2 regions of the Pseudarthrobacter sp. TE3704 genome follow, and region 2 is predicted to be linked to the other one. Evidence: predicted binding sites of a transcription regulator. Region 2 holds the regulator's gene; the other holds the start of a gene.

Region 1 (10,189 bases), 110 kb from region 2:
CCTTGAGCGCGTTCAGCTCCTCTTCCTTGTCCGCCTTGTCAGCCCGCAGGGCAGCCAGTCGCTCAACGGAGGCCTCGTCCTTTTCACCCTGCAGAGCCAGCTCTTCCATGGTGAGCCGGTCCACAACGCGCTGCAGCTGGTCCACTTCCTCCGGTGCGGAGTCGATCTCCATCCGGAGCCGGGACGCGGCCTCGTCCACCAGGTCGATGGCCTTGTCCGGGAGCTGGCGGCCGGAGATGTAGCGGTTGGAGAGCGTAGCGGCCGCCACCAGGGCCGAATCGGAGATGGTGACCTTGTGGTGCGCCTCGTAGCGTTCCTTGAGTCCGCGGAGGATGCCGATGGTGTCCTCCACGCTCGGCTCGCCCACGTACACCTGCTGGAAACGGCGTTCGAGCGCCGGATCCTTCTCAATGTTCTCGCGGTATTCATCGAGCGTGGTGGCACCGATCAGGCGCAGCTCGCCGCGGGCCAGCATCGGCTTGAGCATGTTGCCCGCGTCCATGGAGGAATCGCCTGTTGCACCCGCTCCCACCACCGTGTGGATCTCATCGATGAAGGTGACAATCTGGCCTTCGGAGTTCTTGATCTCCTCCAGCACGGCCTTCAGCCGCTCCTCGAACTCGCCGCGGTACTTGGCGCCGGCCACCATGGACGCCAGGTCCAGGGCGATCAGGGTCTTGCCGCGCAGGCTTTCCGGCACGTCCCCGGCCACGATGCGCTGAGCCAGCCCCTCCACGACGGCGGTCTTGCCCACACCGGGTTCACCGATGATCACGGGGTTGTTCTTGGTGCGGCGGCTCAGGACCTGCACAATGCGCCGGATTTCAGTGTCCCGGCCGATCACCGGGTCAAGCTTTCCGGACCGCGCCATGGCGGTGAGGTCCGTGCCGAACTTCTCCAGCGACTGGAAGGTGTTCTCCGGGTCCGGGCCATCCACCTTGCGGTCACCGCGGACACCCGGAAGGGCGGCGAGCAGCGCTTCACGGGAGGCGCCGGCGTCGCGCAACACCCGGGCCGCTGCATCGTTTCCGCCCGCGAGGCCCAGCAGGAGGACCTCGGTGGAAACGAAGGTGTCGCCCAGCCGGTCCGCCTCTTCCTTGGCATTCTGGATGGCCTGCAGGGCAGGACGGGAAAGCTGTGCCTGCTGGCTGGAGCCACCGGAAGTAGCCGGCAGCGCCTTGATGGCGCTGCTCGCCTGGACACTGACGGCGTCCGGGTCGGCGCCGGTGGCGCGCAGAAGCGCGACGGCGACCCCCTCGCGCTGGTCCATCAGCGCCTTGAGCAGGTGGGCTGGTTCCACCTGGGGATTGCCTGCCGTGGAGGCGTTCATGGCCGCAGCCGAGAGCGCCTCCTGGCTCTTGGTAGTGAATTTGACGTCCAAAGAGGGCTCCTTTCAGGGGCAGTTTTTCTAAGTTGAGTCTACTACGCTCAACTTTGGATTGGGACTCTTTATTTCCGAATGCAGGCATCTGTTTTCCTACAGCGAACGTCCGCCCGGCTGTTCCCCTAACCTGCAGATGCCCCTAGGATCGGGCGTGTGACCGGGGAGGACGTTCCGCCGGCGCATTCGAGAGGGGACAATCCATGAAGAAGTTCGTTGTTCTTTACCTTGGACCCAAGGCAGCCCAGGAGCAGATGCAGGAAAGCACGCCGGAAGCGGCCCAGGAGGGCATGAAAGCCTGGATGGAGTGGGCAGCCCGCGCCGGTGAGGGCATTCTGGACATGGGCAATCCATTGGGGGCCGGCAAGGAAATTACCAGCACCGGCGCGTCTGACACCACAAACGGCGTAGCCGGCTATGCCATTGTCCAGGCAGAGGACCTTGAGTCCGCGCAGGCCCTGTTCGACGGCCACCCACACCTGATGATGCCCGGTTCCAGCATCCAGGTGTACGAATCCCTGGACCTGCCGGGAATGTAGAGCCCAACCGGTCGATCGGGAACCCCGGTGAAAGCCGTCATCTGCGGGGCCGGAATCAGTGGGCTCTCCAGCGCGGCGTTCCTGGCCCGTGGCGGCTGGGACGTGGTGGTGGTGGAGCAGTCCGAGGGTCCTCGGCCGCTGGGGTACATGATCGATTTCTTCGGCCCCGGGTGGCGTGCAGCGGCCAGTTTGGCATCGTCCCCCGGCTCCATGAGTTGGGCTACCGGGTCCGGCAGGTGGACTACGTTGACGGGAAAGGCAGGGCACGGGCCACCCTTCCCTTCTCCGCATTCGCGCAGGTTGCCGGTGGCGGGCTGGTCAGCATCCTCCGCCCGGACCTGGAACGTGCCATTCGCGAAGCAGTGCCTCCCGGCGTGGAGCTTCAGTACGGCCGCACCGTAGTGTCGGTGGGCCAGAGCCGGGAGTCCGTGGCGGTGACCCTTGACGACGGCCAGGTGCTGGAGGCCGATCTGCTCATCGGCGCTGACGGGATCCACTCCGTGACCCGTGAGCTCGCCTTCGGCCCGGAAGACGGGTTCTTTCGCTATCTCGGCTTCCAGGTGGGCGCCTACTCCTTCAGCGACCCGGAACTCGCCGCCCGCCTCGGGAACCGGTTCGCCATCACGGACACCCGGAACGAGGCGATGTTCTTCTACCTGCTCCGTGACGGCCGGATAACCGCCATGGCCGTCCACCGCACGGACAGTCCCGGGCTTCCGGAGGATCCCCGGGCACTGCTCCGGTCCAGGTACGGCGGCCTGGGGTGGATCTGCCCAGCCGCCCTGGAGCAATGCCCGCGGGACATCTACTACGACCAGGTAGCCCAGATCAGGATGCCCCGCTGGCACACGGGCCGCGTTGTCCTGGTGGGTGACTCCGCTGCAGCCGTTTCACTGCTCGCGGGCCAGGGCGCATCCCTGGGCATGGCTGCTGCCGGTGTGCTGGCCGAGGAACTGGGGCGCCACTCAACGATCAGCCGTGCCCTGGAATCCTTCGAAGCCAGGGTGCGCCCCGCGGTACTGGAGCACCAGAAGGCCGGCGCAGCTGCCGCCCAGTGGTTTGTCCCGGGAACCAGGCGAGCCGCATTCGCCCGCCGCACCGCCATCCGGCTTGCCGGCATCCCGGGCATGAAGCGGGTCATCAGCTCAGCAGTCATCGGAAAATCCGGCGCAGCACTCTAAGAATCCACAAGCGGGGGTCCCAGGGCGAGGTGTACAGCTAGGTCCCGTAGACCGACACGGCGGCGGCCTTCACCACAAAGTGCACCGTCATGCCGGGAACCAGGCCCAAGTCCGCCGACGCCGCGGGCGTGATGTCTGCGGCGAGGCCGTCCGCGCGCACCCGGATCAGGTCGCCATGGGGCTCGAGATCCGTGATGGACACCGGGAAGGAGTTGCGGGGGCTGCCGTGTGCGTCGGTGAGGAACACGGACACGGCCGACGGCGGGAAGACCGCCACGCCCGGCCGGTTGTTCCCGCCGGCATCGGCGGGTTCCTCGAGGTGGCCGGAAATCTCCCGGCCCCCGCCCGCCCGGATCCCGGTGCCCGTCATGGTTCCGGGGACAAAGTTCAGCCCGGCCAGTCCGGCAGCAAAGGAACTCCTGGGCCGTTCCAGCACCGTCCGGGTGGGGCCCGCCTCCACAATCCGTCCGCCCTCCAGGACAGCCACCCTGTCCGCAAGCATCAGGGCATCCAGGACATCGTGGGTGACGATGATGGCCTGCCGCCCGGCGAGGACGCGCTTGAGCAGGCGGCGCAGCAGCGGCGCCGAGTGGATGTCCAGCGCGGCCAGGGGCTCATCCAGCAGGAGCAAGGCAGGATCGGCCGCGAGCGCACGGGCCACCGCAACCCGCTGCGCCTGCCCGCCGGAGAGCGCGGCAGGACGGCGGTCCGCCAGGTCAGCGGCCTCTACCTCTGCAAGCCAATGCATCGCCCGGATGTCGGCCAGGTGCTTGGCGGTGCCGGCGCTTCGCGGCCCAAAGGCCACATTTTCCAGGGCATTGAGGTGCGGAAACAGCAGCGGTTCCTGCGCGAGCAGGACGGTGCCCCGATGGTGCGGAGGCACCCACGCGTGCTGTCCGGGATCCAAGTCGAAGAGCGTGCGGCCGTCGAGTTCAGCCCGGCCGCTGTCCGGTTTCAGCAACCCGGCGATGCTGGCCAGCAGCGTGGATTTGCCCGCCCCGTTGGGTCCCATCACGGCAAGGGTTTCCTCCGGCCCCACCGTCAGGGCCACGTCGAAGCCGCGCCCCGCCACGGCTGCCTGGAAGGAGAACGTCACGGAACGTTCCCTCCGGCCGGGGCAGGCGCCGTCGTCCGCTTTCCGGAAACGTGGCCAGCCGCGCGGCCCCCCGCAGGGCGCCTGTACGCAAGTGCCACCACGGCCACGGCGACGGCCACCAGGACCAGGGACAGCGCGACGGCGGCGTCCGGGTCCGTTTCCCGCTGCAGGTAGATTTCCAGCGGCAGGGTCCGGGTCACCCCCTGCAGGCTGCCGGCGAAGGTGAGCGTGGCGCCGAACTCGCCCAGGCTGCGGGCAAAGGCCAGTACCGCGCCGGACGCCAGGCCGGGCAGTATCAGCGGCAGGGTCACGCGCCGGAAAACGACCCGCGGCGGCGCACCAAGGGTCGCCGCCACCGCCTCATACCGGGACCCGCCGGTCCGCAGCGCGCCTTCCAGGCTGACGACGAGGAACGGCAGCGCCACGAAGGTCTGGGCCAGGACCACGGCGGTGGTGGAGAAGGCGATCTGCAGCCCCAGCACCTCCAGGGCCCCGCCCAGGAGTCCCTGCCGGCCGAACGTGTAGAGCAGTGCGATGCCGCCCACCACGGGCGGGAGCACCAGCGGGAGCAGCACCAGCGAACGCAGCAGTCCCTGCAGCGGGAACCTTCCCCGGGCCAGGACCATGGCCAGCGGCACGCCCAGCACGATGCACAGCGCAGTACTGGCAGCCGAGGTGCGCAGGCTTAGTCCGAGGGCGGAGAGCGCGGGTTCGGAGGTGACCAAGGGAAGGAAGTTGGCCCAGTTGACCCTGGCCACGATGGCCAGCAGCGGGAGGACAACCACCAGGGCGGCCACCACCGCCAGGACGTAGAGCCAGCCCGGGACCCCGGTGTAGGCCGCGCGCGCCTTTACCCCTCTCACAGCTTGCCCGGTTGCTGCCGGAGCACCACTGCGCCTGTCATTGCGTGGCCGGCCCGAAGCCGGCCTGCGCCAGCACCTGCCGGCCTTCAGGGCTGGCCACCAGGTCCAGGAACACGCCGGCGGCGGTGGTGTTCCTGCTCCCGGCCAGCACTGCGATGGGATAGGTGTTGACTGCCCCGGCCGCTTCCGGGAACGGCACGCTTTCCACCCTGTCCCCGGCGGACCGCACATCCGTGACGTAGACCAGCCCGGCGTCGGCTTCTCCGGAGATGACTTTGCCCAGGACGTCGGTGACAGAATTCTCCTCGCTGACCGGGTTGAGCCTGGTTCCGTGCTGTTCCGAGAGAGCGGCGGCGGCCGCACCGCACGGCACCTGCCGGGCACAGGTTACCAGCCGTGTTCCTGCCCTTGCGAGGTCGGCGAAGGAGTTGATGCCTGCAGGGTTACCCGGCGGGACCGCGATGGCCAGGGTGTTGGTGGCGAAGGTCCGGGGTTCCCCCTGCAGCAGTCCGGCATCACCAAGCTTGTCCATGTTCCGGGTGTCGGCCGAGGCAAAGACATCCGCCGGAGCGCCCTGGCTGATCTGGGTTGCCAGGTCCGACGACCCGGCGAAACTGACAGTGACGTCCGTTCCCGGGTGCTGCGCCTCGAACATTTCGGCCAGCTCACTGAAGCTGGACGTGAGGGAGCCCGCCGCGTAGACCGTGAGCGTCCCTTCCCCTGTGTCATCCCCGGGGGAAGCGCTGCCGGCGCAACCGGCGAGGCCCAGCGTGAGGGCCGCCGCTGCCAGCACTGCGTAAATTCTCCCTCTCACGGGGCACCCTTTCCCTGCGGGGTTTCGATGATGACGGTGGTGGCTTTGACCACCGCAGTGGCCACCGACCCGAGCTCCAGCCCCATGTCCCGGACAGCCTCGCTGCTCATCAGGGACACCACCCGGAACGGCCCGCACTGCAGCTCCACCTGCGCCATCACCGTGTCCGCCGTGATGCCGGTGACCAGCCCGGTAAACCTGTTGCGGGCGGAACTGCCCGTCCGGTGCGGATCGTCAGGAAGCTGCGCCAGTTTTTGGGCATGCCGGGCGAGTTCGAGGCCGTCGACGGCGAGCCGGCCGGAATCGTCCCGGAGCGGAGTCAGGGAGCCGTTGTCCGTCCAGCGGCGCACCGTATCGTCACTGACGCCGAGCAGGCGGGCCGCTTCTGCGACGCGGAGGATGGTCATTTCCCCACTATAGGCCGCAGATGCGGACGTTTCTCCGGCTTTGATCCGCTTTTTCGATTATGACCGGCCCCCGGTCCGCCGTCGGGGCAGCACACTAGACTTCCTCCATGTCCATCTTCATCGACCCGCCACTGTGGCCTGCGCACGGAACGCATTTCTCCCACCTGGTTTCGGACACATCCCTGGCGGAGCTTCATGCCTTCGCCGCGGAGGCGGGCATCCCGGAGCGGGCCTTCGATGGAGACCACTACGACGTCCCGGAGCGCCGTTTCGAGGACCTGGTGGCGGCCGGAGCGGTTCCGGTGGAAGCCCGCATCCTGGTCCGCAAGCTGATTGACAGCGGCCTGCGCATTCCCGCCCGGCAGCGGAACAAGTCACTCAAGGTGCCGCTGCAGCTGCGCTGGGACGCCATCATGCCCGGCCATGACGCCCTGTTCCTCGACCTGCTGGACCGCTGGAGCGAACCACACCGCCGGTATCACGGCTGCACGCACCTGCTCTCGGTGCTGGAGTCCCTGGACCTGCTGACCGATCCTGCCGACCCGCCGCGCACCGTGCTCTTGGCAGCCTGGTTCCACGACGCCGTTTACCGCGGCATCGCCGGGGAGGATGAGGAGGAGTCCGCCCGGTTGGCCGAGGACCGGCTTAGCGCCGCAGGCCTGCCGGACGCCGAGGTGGCTGAGGTGGCCAGGCTGGTCCGGCTGACAAGCGACCACCGCCCCGGGGAAGAGGACGACGACGGCGCCCTCCTGTGCGACGCCGACCTGTCCGTCCTGGGCGGGGAACCGGACGATTATGCCCGCTACGTCGCGGCCGTCCGGCAGGATTTTGCGCACATTGGCGACGCCGACTTCGCGGCGGGACGTGCCGCCGTCGTACGCCATCTGCTGGAACTCGACCCGCTCTTCCACACCGAGCGGGCGCAGGAGCTGTGGCTGGCTGCCGCGCACCGGAACCTGAAGGGTGAACTGACATGAACGCGCCGCATTCGAACGCGCTGCACGTATATTCCGCAAGTGCGGCGCACCGGCAGCTCCCCTATACGGTGCGGCTGGAGTGGGGCCTCGACGGCGCCAGGACCGTAACGTCCGGCGTGGACCTTGCGGTGGTGGTGGACGTCCTGTCCTTCGGCACGTGCGTCAGCGTTGCCCTGGACCGCGGCGCCACGGTGTTTCCCTATCCCTGGAAGGACACCAGCGCGGAGGACTTCGCAGCCCACCATCACGCCCAGCTGGCAGGTCCCCGCGACGGCGGCGGGCTCAGCCTGTCCCCGGCAAGCCTCCGTGCGGCTGGTTCGCTGGAGCGGGTGGTCCTGCCCTCCCCCAATGGCTCCTCCCTGTGCTACATGCTGGCCGCCGAGGTCCCGCTGGTAGCAGCAGTGTGCCTCCGCAACGCCGCAGCCACCGCGGACTGGGTGGCGGCCAACCTTCCGGAGGATGCGGTGATCGCCGTGGTGGCCGCAGGTGAACGGTGGCCGGACGGCACCCTCCGTCCCGCCGTGGAGGACCAGATCGGGGCGGGCGCTTTCATCGCCGGGCTGGTGGCCGCCGGCAAGGGCGGTTACGAGGCCGAGGACGGCAGGCACGGCTATTCACCGGAGGCGGTGGCAGCGGCGGCCGTGTTCGAGGCCGCGGAGCCGCGGCTCCGCGAGATGCTGCACGGGTGCGCCAGCGGGCGGGAGCTGCTGGGCGCGGGCTACGGGGACGACGTGGACATCGCCGCCGAACTGGACGACAGCGACTCCGTGGCCATACTGGCGGAGGGAGCGTTCAGCAGCAGCGCGGGCATCCGGCCACGCGGCTGACGCGCAGCTGTTTACCGGTATGCGGCCACAAACGGCGCATTGGTGGGCACGATCTGCTTGCCCAGCGGCATCAATGACACCGGAATCAGCTTCAGGTTGGCGATGGCCAGCGGGATGCCGATGATCGTGATGGCCATGGCAAAAGCCGTCACCACGTGCCCGATGGCGATCCAGATGCCCGCTACCAGCAGCCAGATCACGTTGCCCAGCAGCGAAAAGACACCCGAGCCACCAGGCTTGTCCACCACGGTCCGGCCGAACGGCCAGAGCGTGTAGGCGGCGATCCGGAATGACGCGATGCCCCACGGGATGGTGATGATCAGCAGGCAGCAGATCACCCCGGCCGCGAAGTAGCCGAGCGCGAGCCAGAACCCGCCGAAAACCAACCAGATGATGTTGAGCAGTGTCTTCATCCATCCATTGTGCCCCGGCAGGTTCCACCCGGACGTAGGGGGATCCCCTGACCGGACCCTGAAAACGGAGTCCTGGCGAGGGCATCCCCGCGGGCCGTCAGAGGTTGGCGTCCGACTTCGCGGCCTGTACGAAGGCGCGGATCTTGGCCAGGTCCTTGACCCCGCGGGATGCCTCCACGCCGGAGGACACATCCACGCCCCACGCGTTGGCCGCCACGGACGCCTGCGCCACGTTGGCCGGGTCCAGGCCGCCGGCGAGCAGCCACCTGCGCCCCTGGAGTTCCGGCACCTCGGCCATGGCGGCATAATCCCAAGCTTCGCCCGAACCGGGAACCGCGGAGTCGATCAGCAGCAAGTCCTCGCCCCAGTCTTCAATCTCTGACCGGGCGGCGCCCATGGTGACGGCCCTGACCAGCTTCATGCCGGCGTCGTGCACTGTTTCCACGTCCTGGCGGGAACGGGAGCCATGCAGCTGGATCCACTCCAGCCCGGCGGCCCGGGCAATGGCGACGGCGTCCGCCACCGGCTCGTGGCGGAACACGGCGATCGGGGACACCCCCGCGGGGACCTCCGCCAGCAGCGAGGTCACCTGGCCCGGCGAGACAACCCGGGGGCTGGCGGTGAGGACAAAACCCACAGCATCAGCGCCGGCGTCCACCGCCTCACGGATGGATTCGGGCGTACTGAGACCGCACACTTTGACGAACATTCCCGGCTCCTTCAGGCTGTTTTCGTGTTGACCCCCCGGAGGAGAGTAGCAGGCAACGCCCCACCCCGCGATGCCCGCACCAGACGAACTAGGCTGGGCTGATGGAAATCATCCGCTTCGCTGACCTCAAGGCCGAACCGTGGCGCAACGGCGGCGGGGTGACACGACAGATCGCGAGCCGGCCCACGTCTGCATCCCCCATCCAGGACGGTGCCGGCGACGGTGGCTGGGACTGGCGGGTCAGCATCGCGGATGTGACCAAGGCCGGCGACTTTTCGCCGTTTCCCGGCATGGAGCGCGTCCTCACGGTGATCGAGGGCGACCTCCTGCTGCTCTCCGTAGACGGGGCCGAACACCTCATGGAGAAATACCGCCCGTTCCGGTTCGCCGGCGGAGCAGCCACCTTCAGCAAACTGCCGATGGGCGATGTCCGGAACCTCAACGTCATCACCCGGGCCGGGGCCTTCAAGGGCTTCACGTCCATCATCGAGTTGTCCAAAAAGCGCGCCCACCCCGTGTTCGAAGGGCAGCTGGGGATCCTGCTGCAGGGGCAGGCCACGGTGGGTGCAGGCGACGGTGACCCAATGGACCTGGGCCGGTACGACGCCGTCGTCGGTTCTGATGCGGACACCCCCAACATCCTTGGCCGCGGGTTCCTGGCCGTCGTCTCCATCGACCCCGTTGAGGACTAGCCCGTACCCCGGATAGGCCAGCCTCGCCTTCGGAAGCAGAGCCTTTCCACACTGGTTACCGGTAGCCGCCGTCCCTAGACTCAGGCTATGACCACTTCAACATTCAACGCGCTCCTGTCCACCCAGATCGGCAACGAATTCACGGCCTCGCAGCAGTACATTGCCGTAGCCACCTGGTTCGCCAACCAGGACCTTCCGCAGCTGGCCCGCTACTTCTACCGCCAGTCCGTGGAAGAACGGAACCACGCGATGATGATGGTGCAGTACATGCTGGACCGGGACATCCCCTT
Region 2 (10,189 bases):
CAAAATAGTAGTGGGGTCCGTTCGACATGTACCCGGCATCATCGAGGCCGAAATGTCCGATCATGACGAATCCACGGTGAAGGGCCAGTTCCCGCAACTCCTCCGCTTCTACGAGGACCGGTTCATGGATGTCAGCGCACTCCGGCCAGCACCCGGCATGTGCGATCGCAAAGTACCGCGTCGAGTCCTGATCCAAATGACGCAGGATGGTGTCGTAATGGGGTTTGAGCCTCCCGTCGAATTGGCAGCTGACAAGCGCAATGTCTCCAAACTGCATGTCGGCGTCCAGCTCAATCAGGACGAGCCGGGGTAGGAGTTCGCCAGCGGGAGCTATCAGCAGACGTGCAAGGAACTCGAGGTCGAAGCCTGCTTGGATGATCATGCTTCGATGCTATGGACCCGGAGTTGCAGGCGGGAGTACAAGCACAGGCTATGTGGACAAGGACTTATGCCCGGGCGATGACCTCTCCATTGGGGATCAGGAACCAGCCGTCGTCTGTGGACCCCCAGCGGTGCCAGCCTGCTGAGATGCGCGCCAGGTCCGCGGGATTGGCAAAGCCATACTCCAGTGCCTGCTCCGCGAAGGCGGAGTGAAGTACCCGCTCGCCCCAGACGCGCGCCTGCCAGCGGCGCTGCTGGCCAGTGGCGTAAAGCCAGTTGCTGCTGGTGGGGGCGACGTCCGTGAAGCCCGCCGCCTGGGCCCAGCTGACCAGCCGCCGACCGGCGTCGGGCTCTGCTCCGTTCCGCCGCGCGATGCGCTGGTACAGGTCCATCCACTCGTCCAGTTCAGGGATGGCGGGATACCAGCTCATGCCGTGGAAATCGGCGTCCCGCACGGCAACGATGCCGCCCGGCTTGGCCACGCGGCGCATCTCCCGGAGAGCCTCAACCGGATCGGTAAGATGCTGCAGCACCTGGTGGGCGTGGACCACGTCGAAGGTTTCGTCCTCGAAGTCCAGGTCATAGATGTTTCCGGCCACGAACTCCACGTTGGGCACCTCGCGCTCGACGGCGAGGGCCTGCGCCTGGGCGATGATGTCCGGTGAGCGGTCCAGGCCGGTGACTTTTCCGGGGCTGACAAGGGTGGCGAAATCGCAGGTGATGGTGCCCGGGCCGCAGCCGACGTCCAGGACGTCCGAGCCCGGCGTCAGGTGCGGCAGGACAAACGCGGCGGAATTCTCTGCGGTCCTGGCGGCATGGGCGCGGACCACCGATTCGTGGTGTCCGTGCGTGTAAACGTCGTCTTCAGGCTGCTGGGCACTCATAACCAAACGCTACCCCCAACCGGGCTGCATTTAACGTCGTGAAAAGCGCGTTTGTCGCTACTCGCTGGAGGTTTCGTCCCGCGCCGCCACCGTTGCTTCCACCATCGCCGTCATGAACCGGGAAACGGTCTCCAGTTCATCCTCGGAGAAGCTGGCCATGGCGGTCCCCATGTGGCGTGCGAGCGGGCCGAAGATGGCGCCGCCCTCCTGGTATGCCTTGGGCGTCATCTTGAGCTGGACCTGCCTCCGGTCCGAGGTGCCGCGCTCGCGGACCACGTGGCCAGAGCTGTCCAGCCTGTCGATCAGGGCGGTGGTGGCCGGCGAACTCAGGTGCAGCTCCTTGCGGAGGATGCCGGGCGTGACCACGCTGCCCTTGGCCGTGTGCCGCATGATGACGGCCAGGGCGTTCAGGTCCGTCCGGTGCATGTCTTTCCGGCCCCCGGCCGCATCGACGTACCGGTTGGCTTCGATCGTGAAGTCCTGAAGGAGCCGGACCAGGGGGTGGGGGCCGCCATTGGGTACGGGGCCTGCGGGAGGAGCCTGCACGCCGGAGGGTTCCTTGCCTGCCATGCCACCTCCTTCATTCTTCGTCACTCACCCGCACCGGATCTGCCGGACCGTCCTGACGGATATTACTTCAGCAGCCCAGCGACCCGTGTACCGGTGAAGCAAAAGAAAAAAGCTTGACTGGCACTTATCTCTATTATGGAGATACTCTGTTGTGGAACAAGTCTACGCCCCTGTCCCCTCCGGAAGGCATCATGAAACATCACACCGCTGGCAAGGAACGTGTCCCGTTCTGGCTGCGCTGGCTCCTCCCTGTCATCCTGGTGCTCACCTGGCTTGCGATCGCGGGCGTGGGCGGACCCACCTTTGGACGGCTGGAGGAAGTGTCCTCGAATGACCAGGCCTCGTTCCTGCCGGCAAGCGCCGAGGCAACGGCTGCCCAGGACTGGCAGGCAAGGTTCCGGGATTCGGACGAGGTTCCCGGCGTCATCGTTATTGAAAGCGGCGCACCTTTCACCCCGGCCCAGTTGGGCGAAGTGGCCGGCCTCCGGACGGAACTGGAAGAGCTGAAACTGGGCAGCGCCGTCGTCGGGCCTATTCCGTCCGAAGACGGCAAAGCCGTCCAGTTCATCGTCCCGGTCAATGAATCGACGGAAATCAAGGAAGCCGTCCAGGAGCTGCGGGACACGGTGGCTGAAGCGGCGCCTGCCGGGATGCAGGCCTTCGTCACCGGCCCCGCAGGCCTGGCGGCCGACCTCACCGCGGCGTTCGCCGGCATTGACGGGATCCTGCTGCTGGTGGCGCTGGCCGCCGTGTTCGTGATCCTGCTGATCGTCTACCGGTCGCTGCTCCTGCCCATCATGGTCCTCCTGACGTCCGTCTTTGCGCTGTGCGCCGCCATCCTCCTGGTCTTCGGAATGGCCAAGGCCGGCTGGATCCAGCTGAACGGCCAAAGCCAGGGCATCCTCTCCATCCTGGTGATCGGCGCCGCTACGGACTATGCCCTGCTGTATGTGGCGCGCTTCCGCGAGGCGCTGACACACACCACCAACCGCACCGGGGCCGTCCTGACAGCCTGGAAAGCATCCTTCGAGCCCATCCTGGCCTCGGGCGCCACGGTGATCATTGCCCTGCTGTGCCTCCTCTTCTCGGACCTCAACTCCAACAAGGCGCTCGGTCCCGTGGCCGCCGCGGGCATCCTCTGTTCGCTGTTCGCCGCGCTGACCCTCCTGCCCGCCCTGATGGCGCTCCTGGGCCGCGCAGCCTTCTGGCCTTTCCGCCCCAAGCTGGTGCCCGCCGAAGAGCGAGAACCGGAACTGGTCACCGGGCTGGAAGGCCAAAAGGGGCTGTGGCGCGCCACCGGCTCCCTGGTGTCGCGGAGGCCGCGAACTATCTGGGTTGCCTCGGTCCTGTTGCTCGTGGCGGCCTCGGCCGGCGTCCTGCAGCTCAAGGCCAACGGCGTGCCGCAGACGGACGTGATCCTCTCCGCCTCCAATGCTGTTGACGGCCAGGACGCCCTGGCTCGCCACTTCGACGCGGGCAGCGGCAGCCCCGCCGTCGTGGTGGCGGACCAGGGCAAGGCCCAGGAGGTCCTCAACAGCGTGAAGGCGGCCGACGGCGTGGGCGAGGCCTACCTGTTGGCTGAGGGCAGTGTGCCCATCACCGGGGCCCCGGGCACTCCCAGCGAGCCGGACGTCCGCGAGGGCAGGGTGCTGATCAATGCCACCCTGAGCTCTGCCGCTGATTCACTGGAAGCCGAGGAAGCCGTCAAGGCCCTCCGCAACGACGTCAAGGCCGTGGACCCCGGGGCGCTGGTGGGTGGCGTCACGGCCACCGCATTGGACACCAACACCACCGCCCAGCGTGACCTGGTGATCATCATCCCGGTGGTCCTGGTGGTGATCCTCTTCATCCTGATGCTGCTGCTGCGCTCGGTGGTGGCCCCGGTCCTGCTGGTGCTCTCCGTCGTGCTGTCCTACGCCGCAGCCATGGGCGTGTCAGCCTTGGTCTTCAACAACATCTTGGGCTTCCCCGGCGCCGACGCCACCGTTCCGCTGTTCGGTTTTGTGTTCCTGGTGGCGCTGGGCGTGGACTACAACATCTTCCTGATGAGCCGGGTCCGCGAGGAGTCCCTGAAGCACGGCACCCGCCCCGGCATCCTCCGCGGCCTGGGCGTCACCGGCGGGGTCATCACCTCGGCCGGTGTGGTGCTGGCCGCGACGTTCGCCGCGCTGGGGGTCATCCCCATCATGTTCCTGGTGCAGCTGGCCTTCATTGTGGCTTTCGGCGTGCTGCTGGACACCGTGCTGGTGCGCTCGCTGCTGGTACCTGCCCTGGCCTACGACATCGGCCCGAAGATCTGGTGGCCGAGCAAGCTGGGACGGCCGGAGGCGGATACTGCTGCGCGCTCCGGCGCCGGCACCAGCCCGGAGACAGACCTGGAAGGTGCTGGCCGCCGGTAAAGCCGCGGGGCTTTGCGGAAGGCCGTATCCGGGCCCTGTCGACCGGGTCCGCTGCTCGATAAACTGCGCATGTGCCCGTATGGACGCGGAACTCGAAGGAGAGATGCCACATGAGCGAATACGACGCCTATGAGGAGCCCCGCCAGGGCAGCCCTGCCCCGGGCCTGGAAGGCGAAGGCGGGGACTACAGCGATACCGGCTCCGTGGAAAGCCCCACTGAGAACCTTGCGGACGGAGAATATCCGGACGGGGATTACGGACCTGCAGGTACAGTCGGCTCCGCCCGCCAGGAGGATGCCATCCGCGAGCGGCTCACGGACGGCCAGGTCAACACCACGGCCGACGAGCGCGGCCCCCTGCACGGCGACGGGAACGTCGAAAGGTAACCCCTGGTGCACTGACGCCCGCCGACAGCAGCCCGGCGGTGGTTCTCCCATAGCGAAACAGGAGAGCCGCCGTCGGCCCTTTTTATATGGCAAAACCGCGGCATTCCAAGGAATGCAAAGACTCTCCGCCCTCCTGCAAGAACAGAAGTTGAGCGTACTCCACTCAACTTTGGTTGACATCGGAAGCGCCCTGAGTAAAGTTGAGTGCAGAACGCTCAATATCAGGGCGCCAGCAAGTTTCCAAGGAAAGAAGGAAGCAACACATGTCACGTGCAGTAGGTATCGACCTCGGAACCACAAACTCCGTCGTCTCCGTTCTCGAAGGTGGCGAGCCCACCGTTATTGCCAACGCCGAGGGTGGCCGCACCACGCCGTCCGTCGTTGCATTCTCAAAGTCCGGCGAGGTCCTGGTCGGCGAAATCGCCAAGCGCCAGGCCGTCAACAACATCGACCGCACCATCGCCTCGGTCAAGCGCCACATGGGCACTGACTGGAAGGTGGACATCGACGGCAAGAAGTACACCCCGCAGGAAATCTCCGCGCGTACGCTCATGAAGCTGAAGAACGACGCCGAGTCCTACCTGGGCGAAAAGGTCACCGACGCTGTGATCACCGTTCCCGCGTACTTCAACGACGCCGAGCGCCAGGCCACCAAGGAAGCCGGCGAAATCGCAGGCCTGAACGTCCTGCGCATCGTCAACGAGCCCACCGCCGCAGCACTCGCCTACGGCCTGGACAAGGGCAAGGAAGACGAACTCATCCTGGTCTTCGACCTCGGCGGCGGCACCTTCGACGTCTCCCTGCTCGAAGTCGGCAAGGACGAGGACAACTTCTCCACCATCCAGGTCCGCGCCACCGCCGGTGACAACCGCCTGGGCGGCGACGACTGGGACAACCGCGTCGTTGAGTACCTGCTGAACCAGCTGAAGGTCAAGGGCATCGACCTCTCCAAGGACAAGATCGCCCTGCAGCGCCTCCGCGAAGCTGCCGAGCAGGCCAAGAAGGAACTGTCCTCCTCCACCAGCACCAACGTCTCCCTCCAGTACCTGTCCGTCACCCCCGACGGCCCGGTCCACCTGGACGAGCAGCTGACCCGCGCCAAGTTCCAGGACCTCACCAAGGACCTGCTGGAGCGCACCAAGAAGCCGTTCCACGACGTGATCAAGGAAGCCGGCATCAAGCTCTCCGACATCAACCACATCGTGCTCGTGGGTGGCTCCACCCGTATGCCCGCAGTCTCCGAGCTGGTCAAGGAACTCGCCGGCGGCAAGGAGCCCAACAAGGGTGTGAACCCGGATGAGGTTGTGGCCGTTGGCGCAGCCCTGCAGGCCGGCGTGCTGAAGGGTGAGCGCAAGGACGTCCTGCTGATCGACGTCACCCCGCTGTCCCTCGGTATTGAAACCAAGGGTGGCGTGATGACGCACCTGATCGAGCGCAACACCGCCATCCCCACCAAGCGGTCCGAGACCTTCACCACCGCTGACGACAACCAGCCGTCCGTGGCCATCCAGGTCTTCCAGGGCGAGCGTGAGTTCACCCGCGACAACAAGCCGCTGGGCACGTTCGAGCTGACCGGCATCGCGCCGGCTCCGCGCGGCGTCCCGCAGGTTGAGGTCACCTTCGACATCGACGCCAACGGCATCGTCCACGTCTCGGCGAAGGACAAGGGCACCGGCAAGGAACAGTCCATGACCATCACCGGCGGCACCGCGCTCTCCAAGGAAGACATCGACCGCATGGTCCGTGACGCCGAGGAGCACGCAGCCGAGGACAAGGCCCGCCGCGAGGCAACCGACACCCGCAACAGCGCCGAGCAGCTCGCCTACTCCGTGGACAAGCTGATCGCCGACAACGCAGACAAGCTGCCCGAAGAGGTCAAGACCGAGGTCCAGGGCGACGTCGACGACCTCAAGAAGGCCCTCGAAGGCACCGACGATGCCGCAGTGAAGTCCGCTTTCGAGAAGCTGCAGGCTTCGCAGGGCAAGCTGGGCGAAGCCATCTACGCCCAGGCCGGTTCGCCGGACGGCGCCACCGGTGCCGCAGGTGCCGAAGGTGCAGCCGGTTCCGAAGGTTCCAAGGCTGACGAGGACATCGTCGACGCCGAGATCATCGACGAAGACGAAGCGAAGAAGTAGCCATGCCGCACCACGGTAACGAGGAAGAGCACAACTCATCCACAAACCAGGAGCGCATGGGCCAGCAGGGCAACGGCCAGGAACCGGTCATCCGGGACAACCGCAAGGTTGACCCGGTGACCGGCCAGGCCCGGCACCCGGAGGGCGACCAGTCCGCCCCTGCGGCCGGGGAAACGGATTCCGACGGCGACGCGCTCGCCCAGGCCGAGGAGATCCTCAACGGCATCGACGTGCCGGCCGAGGAATCCGTGGCACAGGGGGTTCCGGCAGGGTCAGCCACGGCCGAGGCAGCGGAGCTGAAGAACGACCTCCTCCGCCTGCAGGCCGAGTACGTCAACTACCGCAAGCGCGTTGAACGCGACCGTGCCGTGGCAGGGGAGATGGCCGTCATCGGCGTCCTGAATTCCCTGCTTCCGGTCCTGGACGACGTCGACGCCGCCCGGCAGCACGGCGACCTCACCGACGGGCCCTTCGCCGCGATCGCCACGAAGCTGGAGAACGCGCTGAAGACCTACGGCCTGGTCCGCATCGATGAAACCGGCGTGGAGTTTGATCCCACGATCCACGAGGCACTGATCCAGCAGCCCGGCGACGACATCGAGGTTGACACCGTCAGCCAGGTGCTCCGCTCAGGCTACAAGTCAGGCGAACGCGTCCTCCGCGCAGCCCAGGTGATTGTCGCTGTACCTGCGTAGTACTACTTCGGTGGTTGAGCTTGTCGAAACCAGATTTCGGTAAGCTCAACCACCGACCCATAACTTTTGAAAGGAAACGCCATTGGCTAGCCAGGATTGGGTGGACAAGGACTTTTACAAGATCCTTGGTGTTGCCAAGGACGCTTCCGACGCCGATATCAAGAAGGCTTACCGGAAGCTGGCCCGCGAGCACCACCCTGATACCAACTCGGGGAACACTGCTTCCGAGAAGAAGTTCAAGGACATCTCCGAGGCCTATTCGGTGCTCTCGGATCCCGACGAGCGCCAGCAGTATGACGCCATCCGCGCCATGGGCGGCGGGGCACGCTTCGCTCCCGGCGGTGCCGGCGGCGGCAACGGCGGGTTCGAGGACATGTTCGGCGGCCTGTTCACCGGCAACACCGGCCGGCATGCGGGCGGGTTCAACCCCTCCGCCGGCGGCATCCCGCCCGAGTTCGCCGACCTGTTCGGCGGCGGCTTCGGCCAGACGGGCTTCCAGCGGGCGCCTTCCAAGGGCGCCGACCGCACCGCGTCCACGAGCATCTCGTTCTCAGGGGCCATCCGGGGCACCACCATCGGCCTGCGGGAACCCAGCGGCGAGGTCATTGACGTCCGTGTGCCCGCCGGCATCAAGGACGGCCAGAAGATCCGCGTCCGCGGCAAGGGCCAGCCTGGCCCGGCCGGCAACGGCGACCTGGTGGTCACCGTTGCCGTCAAGCCCCACGAGTTTTACACGCGCGACGGCGACAACCTCCGCATCCACGTCCCCGTCACCTTCCCGGAGGCTGCCCTGGGCGCCGACATCGAGGTGCCCACCATCGACGGCGAAAAGGTGCGGGTCCGTGTTCCGGCCGGCACGCCGTCGGGCCGTACCCTGCGGGTCAAGGGCAAAGGCGTGAAGACGTCCAAGGCCACCGGCGACCTGCTGGTGACCATCGACGTCGCCGTTCCCAAGAACCTTAATAAGGAAGCCGAAGCTGCGGTCAAGGCGTTTGCCGAAGCCACGGCCGGTGCCGACGTCCGAGAGGGCCTGGCCGCCAAGGCCCGGTTGTAGGAGCGGAGGTGTTGCGTGGAGATCAATGCTGACCAGCCAATCTTCGTGATTTCGGTGGCAGCTGAGCTTGCGGACATGCACCCCCAGACGCTCCGGCAGTACGACCGGCTGGGCATTGTCTCGCCCAGCCGTGCACCCGGAAAGTCCCGCCGCTACTCCCAGCGGGACGTCAACATGCTCCGGGAGGTGCAGCGGCTGTCGCAGGAAGGCGTCTCGCTGGAAGGGATCAAGCGCATCCTGGAACTCGAAAACCAGGTGGCGGCCCTGCAGCGGCGCGTCTCCGAACTCACGGAGGAACTCACGCGCCGGCCGCAGTCCTTCGATTCCCGCATCTTTGCAGCAGGCGCGGCCGGCGATGTGGTGAGCCTGGCCCGCGGCCAGCGTCCGCGGCCCCGCTCCCAGGCAGTGGTGCTCTGGCGGCCCCGGGCCATCGGGCAGTAATTGGGCACAGGGCAATAAGTACCTGATATCGGTCACGGGTCGAAAATAGAGTACCCACTACTCGTGACCCTTCCACCCCCGGAAACTTCAATGGAACCACCGCTGGATCAGCAGTGGTTCCAAGTTTCTGGGGGTTTTCCATGTGTGGTTCCAACAAGGCCCGGCCATGAGCCCGGGGATGGAGGCGGTGTCCGCGTTCAGCGGCTCGGTCCCCGGCCAGCTCCTGCTCGCCATTGGGCAAACGATCGTGGTGGTGTGCGTCTGCTTCGACATGGTGCGGGCGCTGTCCGTCCCGAGGTCGCACCGGCGCTATGTAGCCAGCACCGTTTTCCGGACCCTGGCCATCCCGTCCATCATCGCCAACGGCCTGACGGTCCTCATCGCACTGGTGGTGGCATCCTGGATCGATGTGGTCATGGGCATGTTCGTGCTCATGGCCATCATCTTCCGGCTGCACCACGACAAGGACGAGGACAACTGGTGGAAGGGCAAGGGCAAGAAGCTCGCCCGGTGGGCCCGGCGGCAGTTTGCCGGCCGGACCGCCGCCGCCCTGGCGATGGGGTAATCCCGTCGCCAGGGCAGCACGCCGGTATTTGGCTTAGCCGTTGATGACCTGGGGGATGCCGAGGGCTTTGAGGCCTTCGACGCCGAATTCGAGGCCGTAGCCGGATTGTTTGGCGCCGCCGAAGGGGATGCGGGGGTCCACAGCGCCGTGTTTGTTGATCCAGACGGTGCCAGCCTGGATGCGGCTCGCCACGTCGCGGGCCACAGCGGGGTTGGAGGACCAGACGGAGGCGCCCAGTCCGACGTCGAGTCCGTTAGCCTTTTCCACTGCTTCGTCGATGGTGCTGTAGCGGATGATCGGCAAAGCGGGGCCGAATTGTTCTTCGGCAACGAGGGGGTTGTTGTTGTCGATGTCCGCCACGAGGGTGGTGGGGTAGAAGTAGCCGGGCTGGCTGGTGTCCGGGGTGCCGCCCAGCAGCACGCGTGCACCGGAGTCCTTTGCCGCCTGCACGAGGTTGGCGACCACGTCGTACTGGGCCTTGTTCTGCAGGGGACCGAGGACGTTGTCCTCGTCCAGGCCGTGGCCCATGGGCATGGCCTTGGCCACGGCGGTGAGTTCTTCGCAGACGGCCTCGTAGATGTCTTCGTGGACGTAGAGGCGCTTCAGCGCTGCACACGTCTGGCCGGTGTTGATGAAGGCCCCCCAGAAGAGGTCTTCCGCGATGGCTTTGGGGTCGGCG

What was found. The regulator HspR, encoded in region 2, represses chaperone genes until heat shock. The targets are predictions, from matches to a motif close to AAGTTGAGTCNNNNNGACTCAACTT.
Region 1: the regulator HspR is predicted to act here: its motif matches at 1,411-1,435, upstream of clpB (ATP-dependent chaperone ClpB).

The regions. Positions count from the first base shown of each region.
Region 1 is NZ_JBWCCJ010000003.1:516,606-526,794, forward strand. It holds gene clpB (ATP-dependent chaperone ClpB) at 1-1,381, opposite strand, end outside; gene ACZ9BC_RS10125 (YciI family protein) at 1,585-1,920, shown strand; partial or broken gene ACZ9BC_RS10130 (hypothetical protein) at 1,948-2,010, shown strand; gene ACZ9BC_RS10135 (FAD-dependent monooxygenase) at 2,091-3,101, shown strand; gene ACZ9BC_RS10140 (sulfate/molybdate ABC transporter ATP-binding protein) at 3,139-4,197, opposite strand; gene ACZ9BC_RS10145 (ABC transporter permease) at 4,194-5,060, opposite strand; gene modA (molybdate ABC transporter substrate-binding protein) at 5,098-5,874, opposite strand; gene ACZ9BC_RS10155 (TOBE domain-containing protein) at 5,871-6,281, opposite strand; gene ACZ9BC_RS10160 (DUF4031 domain-containing protein) at 6,389-7,258, shown strand; gene ACZ9BC_RS10165 (2-phosphosulfolactate phosphatase) at 7,255-8,085, shown strand; gene ACZ9BC_RS10170 (YccF domain-containing protein) at 8,097-8,498, opposite strand; gene ACZ9BC_RS10175 (phosphoribosylanthranilate isomerase) at 8,596-9,207, opposite strand; gene ACZ9BC_RS10180 (HutD/Ves family protein) at 9,309-9,899, shown strand; gene ACZ9BC_RS10185 (ferritin) at 9,987-10,189, shown strand, end outside.
Region 2 is NZ_JBWCCJ010000003.1:622,403-632,591, reverse strand. It holds gene ACZ9BC_RS10685 (hypothetical protein) at 1-382, opposite strand, end outside; gene ACZ9BC_RS10680 (methyltransferase domain-containing protein) at 447-1,265, opposite strand; gene ACZ9BC_RS10675 (MarR family winged helix-turn-helix transcriptional regulator) at 1,323-1,835, opposite strand; gene ACZ9BC_RS10670 (MMPL family transporter) at 2,027-4,234, shown strand; gene ACZ9BC_RS10665 (hypothetical protein) at 4,345-4,620, shown strand; gene dnaK (molecular chaperone DnaK) at 4,884-6,755, shown strand; gene ACZ9BC_RS10655 (nucleotide exchange factor GrpE) at 6,758-7,450, shown strand; gene ACZ9BC_RS10650 (DnaJ C-terminal domain-containing protein) at 7,533-8,504, shown strand; gene ACZ9BC_RS10645 (heat shock protein transcriptional repressor HspR) at 8,520-8,945, shown strand; gene ACZ9BC_RS10640 (hypothetical protein) at 9,124-9,510, shown strand; gene ACZ9BC_RS10635 (aldehyde dehydrogenase family protein) at 9,544-10,189, opposite strand, start outside.